3 regions of the Streptomyces sp. NPDC051310 genome follow, and region 1 is predicted to be linked to each of the others. Evidence: riboswitches for the same ligand, from Rfam matches in the RefSeq annotation. Region 1 holds a riboswitch; each other region holds the start of a gene.
The links. Region 1 has a riboswitch for thiamine pyrophosphate ahead of thiO (glycine oxidase ThiO). Riboswitches for the same ligand answer to the same signal wherever they lie in the genome.
Positions count from the first base shown of each region.

Region 2: another riboswitch for thiamine pyrophosphate. It lies ahead of thiC (phosphomethylpyrimidine synthase ThiC); the one in region 1 lies ahead of thiO (glycine oxidase ThiO).
Region 3: another riboswitch for thiamine pyrophosphate. It lies ahead of ACIA79_RS07510 (thiamine ABC transporter substrate binding subunit); the one in region 1 lies ahead of thiO (glycine oxidase ThiO).

Region 1 is NZ_JBITEO010000007.1:239,449-242,714, reverse strand. Features, by position in the region: gene ACIA79_RS13295 (thiazole synthase) at 1-115, opposite strand, end outside; gene thiS (sulfur carrier protein ThiS) at 119-319, opposite strand; gene thiO (glycine oxidase ThiO) at 316-1,530, opposite strand; TPP riboswitch at 1,528-1,640, opposite strand; gene ACIA79_RS13280 (NAD(P)/FAD-dependent oxidoreductase) at 2,266-3,266, shown strand, end outside.
Region 2 is NZ_JBITEO010000015.1:161,323-164,588, forward strand. Features, by position in the region: gene thiC (phosphomethylpyrimidine synthase ThiC) at 1-1,562, opposite strand, end outside; TPP riboswitch at 1,556-1,690, opposite strand; gene ACIA79_RS22500 (YibE/F family protein) at 1,762-3,114, shown strand; gene ACIA79_RS22505 (SsgA family sporulation/cell division regulator) at 3,117-3,266, opposite strand, start outside.
Region 3 is NZ_JBITEO010000004.1:106,488-109,753, forward strand. Features, by position in the region: gene ACIA79_RS07505 (ABC transporter permease) at 1-165, opposite strand, end outside; gene ACIA79_RS07510 (thiamine ABC transporter substrate binding subunit) at 201-1,295, opposite strand; TPP riboswitch at 1,373-1,499, opposite strand; gene rlmN (23S rRNA (adenine(2503)-C(2))-methyltransferase RlmN) at 1,529-2,641, opposite strand; gene ACIA79_RS07520 (phosphatidate cytidylyltransferase) at 2,831-3,266, opposite strand, start outside.

The DNA of each region.
Region 1 (3,266 bases):
TGCCGCTGGCGACGAGGGAGCGTTCCAGCACGTCGAGGCTGGGCGCCCCGCCCGTGCCCATGATCAGCCGGGAGTCGAAGGTGGTCCCGGCGATGGTCAGACGGTCGTCGGCCATGTCTCAGCCCCCCTGGACCGCGGTGAGGATCTCGACCCGGTCGCCCTCGCCGAGCAGCGTCCCGGCCCACCGGCCGCGCGGGACGACCGCCTCGTTGACCGCGGCGGCCACACCGGACGGTGCGGTGGTGAGCGTGGCGACCAGGGCGTCGAGCGTGGTCGGGGCGGCGAGCTCGCGGGACTCGCCGTTCACGGAGACGTTCATGACACTCCTACGGAGACGGGAGCGGATCCGGAAGCGGAAGCGGAAGCGGGATCGGCAGGGCCGGAAGCGGAGGCGAAACGGGCCGCGGCGAAGGGCAGCGCCTCGTCCGGAAGGGCGCCGGTCATGAGCACCTCGGCCATCACGTCGCCGGTGACGGGCGTCAGCAGCACCCCGTTGCGGTAGTGCCCCGTCGCCAGGTGCAGGCCGGGCAGGGCGGTCGGGCCGAACAGCGGTGCGTTGTCCGGGGAGCCCGGCCGGAGGCCCGCCCGGGTCTCGGTCAGCGGCAGCTCGGTGATGCCGGGCACCAGCTCGTGGGCGTCCCGCAGCAGCTCGTAGACCCCGCCCGCCGTGACCGTGGTGTCCCAGCCGAGCTCCTCGCTGGTGGCCCCGACGACCAGCTCGCCGTTCTCCCGCGGCACCAGGTACACGTGGCTGCCGCGCACCACCGCCCGGACCGTGCGCGACAGGAACGGCGCGTACGCGGACGGCACCGTCAGCCGCAGCACCTGCCCCTTGACCGGCCGCACGGGCGGCAGCACCTCGTCCGGCACGCCGCCCAGCCGCCCGCTCAGGCTGCCCGCGGCCAGCACCACCTGTCCGGCGGCGACCTCCGTCCCGTCGCCCAGGACGGCACCCGCCGCCCGGTCCCGTACCACCATCAGCCGTTCCGCCCAGGCCCGGTGGAGGACCACCCCGGCCCGCTCGCACGCGGCCACCAGCGCCGCCGCCAGCCGCCGCGGGTCGACCTGGTGGTCGCCGTCCACCCGGAGCCCGCCGCGCACACCGGGCGCCAGCATCGGTTCGAGGCGGCGGCACTCGCGTCCGCTCAGCCACTCCGACTCCAGGCCCGAACGGCTCTGCAGGGCGTGCAACTCCCGCAGGTGCGCGCGGTCGTCGGCGTCCAGGGCGACCGCGAGGGTGCCGCACGCCCGGTACCCGACGTCCGCCCCGCCGGCCGCCTCCTGCAGTTCGGCGACGAAGTCCGGGTAGCGGCGGGCCGACGCGAGGTTGAGGCCGAGGAGCGTCTCCTCGCCGTAGTGCAGTTCGGTGACCGCGGCGAGCATGCCCGCCGCCACCTGGGCGGCCCCGCCGCCCGGTTCGGGGTCGACGACGGCGGTGCGCAATCCGCGCTGCGCCGCCCGCCAGGCCGTGACCAGGCCGATGATCCCGCCCCCGATGACGAGGACATCCGGTCCTGTACGTGGATGCATGGGCGTCCAGCCCCTCCCTTCGCCGGCATGACCCGGATCAGGTTCGTACGGTCGGAGGCCGTCCAGCCTCCCTCTCAGCCCGGTGCGTCCGGGCTCCCGCGTGTGCTCTGCGGTGGCCAGACTAACCCCACTCCGCAACGCGCAGTAAGGGGCCTTCGCCGTGGCGCGCCCGCTCGGCGGCGCCGTCCTCGCGCCGGCCGCCGGCCCGGCCCCCGGCCAGGTGGGTACGCGGACCCGCAGCACCCGCCATGAGGAGCCCGCCGAGCACCCGCCATGAGGAGCCCGCCGAGCACCCGCAAAGGGGCGGCCGCGTACGAGCGGCCGCAGCGACGGGCGGACGGGCGTCCGGGGCACCGCGCCTCGGCGGCCGCGTTCGGCCGGAGGGGACGCGGGAAGGGGAGTCCCGGGAGGGCAGTGACTCCAGCGCGGTGGAGCAGCCGCCTTCCTGACGTCACGTCAGCTACGTAAGGTGAGCGGGTGAGCGAGCGGATGAGTGCGAAGCGGCCCCCGGCCGAGGACCCTGCAGGACAGCGGCCGGCGGACCGGCGACCGCCGGCCGGACAGCCCGCGGCCGGACCCGCAGGCGGGGCGACGGCGCCCCCACGGCCCCCGGCCGGGGGAACGGCCCCCGAGCCGCCGGTGGCGGACGGGCCGGCGCCCGCGCCGTCCTCCGCCGCAGTCCCGGGGGGCGGGCCGTCGCCGGGCGGGCGGCGCGTCGTCATCGCCGGGGCCGGGATGGCCGGCGTGCAGACCGCCGTGGCACTGCGCGAACAGGGCTTCACCGGCCCGGTGCTGCTGATCGGCGCCGAGCCCCACCAGCCGTACGACCGGCCGCCGCTGTCCAAGGCGGTCCTGCTCGGCAAGGCGGAGGGCTCCGCCTTCGAGGTCGACTTCGAAGCCCTCGGCATCACACTGCGCCTGGGGGTGGAGGTCACCGGCGTACGCCCCGGCGCGCACGAGGTCGACACCGAGGCCGGGCCGGTTCCGTACGACGTCCTGGTGGTGGCGACCGGGTCCGTGCCCGTCACGCTGCCCGGCACCGAAGGCATCCGGGGCGTCCACCTGCTGCGCACGCTCGACGACGCCGAGCGGCTGCGCCCCGTCCTGGCCGACCAGCACGACATCGTGGTCGTGGGCGCCGGCTGGATCGGGGCCGAGTTCACCACGGCCGCCCGCGAGGCCGGTTGCGCGGTCACGGTGGTCGAGGCGGCCGGCCGGCCGCTCGCGGGCGCACTGCCCGCCGAGGTCGCGGCCCCCATGGCCGAGTGGTACGAGGAGAGCGGCGCCGCCCTCCTCACGCACGCGCGCGTGGCGCACGTCGAACCCGGCGAGGTGGCTCTGGACGACGGCCGGCTGCTGCCCGCGGGGGCCGTGGTCGTCGGCATCGGCGCGCGGCCCGCCACCGACTGGCTCAAGGGCTCCGGCATCGAGCTCGGCGAGGACGGTGCGATCGTGGCCGACGACCATCTGCGCACCTCCGTCCCCGACGTGTACGCCGTCGGCGACTGCGCCTCCTTCCCCTCCGCCCGCTACGGCGAACGGCTGCTCGTCCACCACTGGGACAACGCGCTCCAGGGCCCGCGCACGGTCGCGGCCTGCATCGTGGGCGAGGCGCCCCGGGCGTACGACCCGGTGCCCTACTTCTGGTCCGAGCAGTTCGGCCGCTTCGTGCAGTACGCCGGCCATCACGCGGGCGCCGACACCCTGGTGTGGCGGGGCGACCCGGCCGGCGCCTC
Region 2 (3,266 bases), on a different contig from region 1:
GCGGTGTCCGGGTCGAGGGCCAGGTTGAACTGGTCCTCCCAGCGGAACTCGAAGCGCGCGTCCGACAGGGCGTCGTCCCACTCCTGCGCCCCGGGGTGGCCCTTGGCCAGGTCGGCCGCGTGCGCCGCGATCTTGTACGTGATGACACCGGTCTTCACGTCGTCACGGTTGGGCAGCCCCAGGTGCTCCTTGGGCGTCACGTAGCAGAGCATCGCGGTGCCCCACCAGGCGATCATGGCAGCACCGATGCCCGACGTGATGTGGTCGTACGCCGGCGCCACATCGGTGGTCAGCGGGCCGAGCGTGTAGAACGGCGCCTCCTCGCAGATCTCCTGCTGGAGGTCGATGTTCTCCTTGATCTTGTGCATCGGGACGTGGCCCGGGCCCTCGATCATCGTCTGCACGTTGTACCGCTTGGCGATCCGGTTGAGCTCGCCCAGCGTGCGCAGTTCGGCGAACTGCGCCTCGTCGTTGGCGTCGGCGATCGAGCCGGGCCGCAGACCGTCACCGAGCGAGTACGTCACGTCGTACGCGGCGAGGATCTCGCAGAGCTCCTCGAAGTTCTCGTACAGGAACGACTCCTTGTGGTGCGCCAGGCACCACGCAGCCATGATCGAACCGCCGCGGGAGACGATGCCGGTCTTGCGGCGCGCGGTCAACGGCACGTACCGCAGCAGGACTCCGGCGTGCACCGTCATGTAGTCGACGCCCTGCTCGGCCTGCTCGATGACCGTGTCCTTGTAGATCTCCCAGGTCAGTTCCTCGGCCTTGCCGTCGACCTTCTCCAGGGCCTGGTAGAGCGGCACGGTACCGATCGGCACGGGGGAGTTGCGCAGCACCCACTCGCGGGTGGTGTGGATGTTCCGGCCGGTGGAGAGGTCCATGACGGTGTCGGCACCCCAGCGGGTCGCCCAGGTCATCTTCTCCACCTCCTCCTCGATGGAGGACGTGACGGCGGAGTTGCCGATGTTGGCGTTGACCTTCACCAGGAACCGCTTGCCGATGATCATCGGCTCGATCTCCGGGTGGTTGACGTTGGCCGGCAGTACCGCGCGCCCGGCCGCGATCTCCTCGCGCACCACCTCCGGGGAGACGTTCTCGCGGAGCGCGACGTACTCCATCTCCGGCGTGATCTCGCCGCGGCGGGCGTACGCGAGCTGCGTGACCGCCTGCCCGTCACGGCCCCGGCGGGGCTGGCGGGGCCGGCCCGGGAAGACGGCGTCGAGGTTGCGCAGCCCGCCGCGCGGCGAGGTGTGCTTGATCCCGTCGTCCTCCGGGCGGACCGGCCGGCCGGAGTACTCCTCGGTGTCGCCGCGCCCGATGATCCAGTTCTCCCGCAACGGCGGCAGGCCGCGGCGTACGTCCGTCTCGACGCTCGGGTCGGTGTACGGCCCTGACGTGTCGTACAGCGTCACGTCCTTGCCGTTGGTGAGGTGCACCTTGCGGACCGGCACGCGAAGGTCGGGGCGCGAACCCTCGATGTACCCCTTGTGCCATCCGACGGACTTCCCGGCCTCGTCGTTCCGATTCGAGGCAGGCGTGCGTGCGTCCTGAACGGTCATCGTGACCTACTCCCTACGCCGGCATTACCCGGTAACAGGTTCGGCGGTCGACGCAGCCGTTTCCGTACTCTTCGTACGGATTTCAGCGCCCTCTCAGCCCGGTGCTCCGAGCTCCCGCGTGTGCAAAGGTGTCACCACGCTAGCGTCCTTCCGGCCACGCTGAACAGAGGGCCCCCTCGGTTCTTGCGATGATCGGTCGGTGACTTCCACGCACGAGACACCCGAGCCGGACCGGCATGCGCACGGTCATACGCACAGCCATGGCCCTGCCGCGCCCGTCTCCCAGCATCTGCGCAAGGTCATCGCGGCCGTACTGATCCCCTTCGCCACGGCGGTCGTCGTGGGTCTCGCCCTGCTGTGGCCAGGTGGCGCGCCTGCCCACGAGCGCACGGGTGTGGGCTTCGACCGGCAGACCGAGCAGGGCACGGTCGTCCGCGTCGAGCGGGTGGACTGCAAGGACGTGAACGCGGCGCAGGTCCCGCCCACCGGGGACACGACGACACCGGAGGGCCGGGAGGCGGTCAACGCCCAGCAGGGGAAGTGCGCGAAGGCGACGGTCGAGGTCACCACGGGCAAGGACCGGGGCCGCCGGTTCGTCGAGGTCGTGCAGCCGGACTCGCCCCGCCAACTCGACCAGGGGCAGGGCGTGGTGGTGGCGTACGCGCCCGACGCGCCCCGCGACCTCCAGTACTCGGTCACCGACGTCGACCGCAGGATGCCGGTGGCGATCCTCGCCGGGATCTTCGCCCTGGCGGTGGTGGCCGTCGGCCGGATGCGCGGCGTGATGGCGCTGATCGCCCTGGCGGCGAGCTTCGTCGTGCTGACCGTCTTCATCCTCCCGGCCATCCTCCAGGGCTCGAACCCGCTGGTCGTGGCGGTGGTGGGGGCGAGCGCCATCATGCTGATGGCGCTGTACCTGTGCCACGGCCTCACCGCCCGCACCTCGGTCGCCGTGCTGGGCACCCTCATCTCACTGCTGCTGATCGGGCTGCTGGGCTCGGCCTTCATCGGGTGGGCGTCCCTCACGGGCAACACCGACGACTACACCGGTCTGATCCACGGGCTCTACCCGAACATCGACATGTCGGGTCTGCTGCTGGCCGGCGTCATCATCGGTTCCCTCGGTGTCCTCGACGACGTGACCGTGACCCAGACGTCCGCGGTGTGGGAACTGCACCAGGCCGACCCGAAGATGGGCCCCCGCGCCCTGTACCGGGCCGGTATCCGCATCGGACGCGACCACATCGCCTCCGTGGTCAACACGCTGGTCCTGGCGTACGCGGGTGCGGCACTGCCCCTGCTGCTGCTCTTCTCGATCGCGGAGAGCAGTGTGGGGACGGTCGCCAACAGCGAGCTGGTGGCGCAGGAGATCGTACGGACCCTCGTCGGCTCCATCGGGCTGGTCGCCTCCGTGCCGGTCACGACGGCGCTGGCCGCCCTGGTGGTCTCCGCCGACCGGCCGGGCGCCGGCACCGGCCCGGGTCCCGCGGCCGCCGCGGCCCCGGCCGGACGCGGCGGACGGGGCGGACGGGGCCGTCGTCGCAAGCAGTGACCTCAGCCGGCGTTCTCCTCGGCGAGGATCCGTCCGAGTGCCTCCTCCAGGTGCTGCTCGAAATCACCGAGCGTGAGCTCCTGTCCCAGGGGCACCAGCTTGTCGGTCCGGTCGAGGAACGCCACCAGGGGCGGCACGCCCGCACGGAACAG
Region 3 (3,266 bases), on a different contig from region 1:
CTGCCAGGTGGTGAACCACAGCACGTCCAGGATGTCCGGCCGGCCGAGCACCTCGCCGAGCCGCCCGAACTGCCAGCCGCCGTCCTGGGTCCTCAGCCCGCGGCCGACGATCGCGGCCACGGGGTAGGCGAAGAAGACGGCGAAGAACGCCACGGGCAGGACCATGAGTCCCGCCCGCAGCGCGCCGCGCCGGAGCGGGGTCACTTCAGGACGAGCGAGGCCCACGACCGGATCCACTGGTCGCGCTTCTCGGCGATCTTCGCGGGTGCCACGGTGTGCGGCTTGTCGACGGTCACGCCGTGCCGGGTGAACAGCTCCGGCAGCTGGGCATCCTTGATCACCGGGTTCACGAACATCTGGAGCGGCATGTCCTCCTGGAACTTCTTGCCGATCAGGAAGTCGATGAGGGCCTTGCCGCCGTCGGGGTTCTCCGCACCGGTCAGCAGGCCGGCGAACTCGATCTGGCGGAAGCAGGTGCCGGTGGAGACCCCGGTGGGCGCCTCGGCCGGCTTCGGCTCGGCGTAGAGGACCTCGACGGGCGGGCTGGAGGCGTAGGAGACGACGAGCGGCCGGTCCGCCTTGGCCTCCTTGCCGCCGGCGGAGCCGGAGAACTCCTGGTTGTAGGCCAGTTCCCAGCTGTCGACCACCTTGACGCCGTTGGCCTTGAGCTTCTTCCAGTAGTCCTGCCAGCCGTCGTCGCCGTACCGGGCGGCCGTGCCCAGCAGGAAGCCGAGGCCCGGGGACGACCGCTCGGGGTTCTCGACGACGAGGAGGTCCTTGTACCGCGGCGCGGCGAGGTCGTCGAAGGTCTGCGGCGGCGCGAGCTTCTTGTCGGCGAAGTACTTCTTGTCGTAGTTGACGCAGACGTCCCCGCTGTCGACCGGCGTGACCCGGTGCTTGTCCCCGTCGAGCCGGAGAGCGTCCGGAACCCGGTCCAGGCCCTTGGCCTCGTACGGCTCGAAGAGCCCGTTGTCGAGGGCGCGGGAGAGCAGGGTGTTGTCGACGCCGAAGAAGACGTCGCCCTGGGGGGCGCCCTTGGTGAGGATCGCCTTGTTGACGGCCTCGCCGGCGTCCCCGCTCTTGAGGACCTTGACCGTGTAGCCGGTCTGCCGGGTGAACTCCTTCAGGACGGCCGGGGAGGCGTTGAAGGAGTCGTGGCTGACGAGGGTCACGGTCTTGGACGCCGTACCGCCGCCCTCGGACTTCTCGCCGGCGTCACCGCCGCAGGCGGTGAGCGTCGTGACGCCGATCGCGGCGGCGAGGACGCCGGCCGCGATCCTGGTGGTGGTGCTCACTGAGATTCCTCCTGGGTGTGACCAGGAAGAGACGCGGCCCTGCCCACCGGGTCCGTCCGGTGGGCAGGGCGCAACAGCTCGAGTAACGACCGAACTTCCTACCCAGAATGACCTGGGCGAGGTTCAGAGGGTCTGCAGCCGCCGTGCTTGCGTCGCCGGCGTGTGCCGCACTCTCAGCGCTGTGGCGCTCCCCTGTCGGAATATGCAGATGTGTTCGAGGCCAGACTACAAGGTCAGCGTTCCGCCGCCGCGAGCTGTCCACAGGCACCGTCGATCTCCTGGCCTCGGGTGTCCCGCACGGTGACGGGGACGCCGTGGGCGGCGATCGCCTCGACGAACGCCTTCTCGTCCTCGGGGCGGGAGGCGGTCCACTTCGACCCGGGGGTCGGGTTGAGCGGGATCAGGTTGACGTGGACCCGCTTGCCCTTGAGCAGCCGGCCCAGCAGGTCGCCGCGCCAGGCCTGGTCGTTGATGTCGCGGATGAGCGCGTACTCGATGGAGACGCGGCGGCCGGACTTCTCGGCGTACTCCCAGGCGGCGTCCAGCACCTCCCGGACCTTCCAGCGCGTGTTGACGGGGACGAGGGTGTCGCGCAGCTCGTCGTCGGGGGCGTGCAGCGAGACGGCGAGGCGGCACTTGAAGCCCTCGTCGGCGAACCGCAGCATGGCGGGGACCAGGCCCACGGTGGAGACGGTGATGCCGCGCTGCGACAGGCCGAGGCCGTCGGGCTCGGGGTCGGTGAGGCGGCGGATGGCGCCGACGACCCGGTTGTAGTTGGCGAGCGGCTCGCCCATGCCCATGAAGACGATGTTGGACAGGCGGGCCGGGCCCCCGGGGACCTCGCCGTCACGCAGGGCGCGCATGCCGTCGACGATCTGGTGCACGATCTCGGCCGTCGACAGGTTGCGGTCGAGGCCGGCCTGGCCGGTGGCGCAGAACGGGCAGTTCATGCCGCAGCCCGCCTGCGACGAGATGCACATGGTCACGCGGTCGGGGTAGCGCATGAGGACCGACTCGACGAGCGTGCCGTCGTGGAGCCGCCACAGGGTCTTGCGGGTGGTGTCGTCGTCGCACGAGATGTGCCGGACGACGGACATCAGGTCCGGCAGCAGCTCCGCGGCGAGCTTCTCCCGGGACGCGGCGGGGATGTCCGTCCACGCGGCCGGGTCGTGCGCGTACCGCGCGAAGTAGTGCTGGGAGAGCTGCTTGGCGCGGAACGGCTTCTCGCCGATCGCGGCGACGGCTTCCTTGCGCTCGGCGGGCGAGAGGTCGGCGAGGTGCCGCGGCGGCTTCTTCGCCCCGCGGGGCGCGACGAAGGTGAGTTCTCCCGGGGCGGGGGGTGCCATGACCTGGTACTCCTCAGTAAGACGAGGCCGCGGTACGTGAGCCGGGTGACCTCACCGGATGATCCCCGCGGTGCGCGGGGCCGAAAGGGCCCGCCGCCTCGACGCGACGGGCCCTTCCAGGGTAACCGGATGGCGCTGCGGCCTGTTCCCGGCGGCGCACCGGCCCCGGGCGGCCGGCGCCCGGGTCGGTCAGCCCGCCCCGACGAACAGCACCAGCAGCAGCCACACCACCGGCGCGGTCGGCAGCAGCGAGTCCAGGCGGTCCATGATGCCGCCGTGCCCGGGGAGCAGGGTGCCCATGTCCTTGATGCCCAGGTCCCGCTTGATCATCGACTCGCCCAGGTCGCCGAGCGTGGCGCTCACCGCGACCGCGAGGCCCAGCAGCAGGCCCTGCCACCAGGTGCCGCCGTCGATGGCGAACTCCATGCACAGCGCGCCCGCCGCCATCGCGAACGCCACCGCTCCGGCGAGCCCCTCGCGGGTCTTGCCGGGGCTGATGCGCGGCGCGAGCTTGTGGGTGCCGAAGCGCCAGCCGACCGCGTACGCGCCGGTGTCGCTGACCACGGTCAGCAGCAGGAAGGTGAACACCCGCAGGGGGCCGTCGTCCGCGGTGAGCATGAGCGCC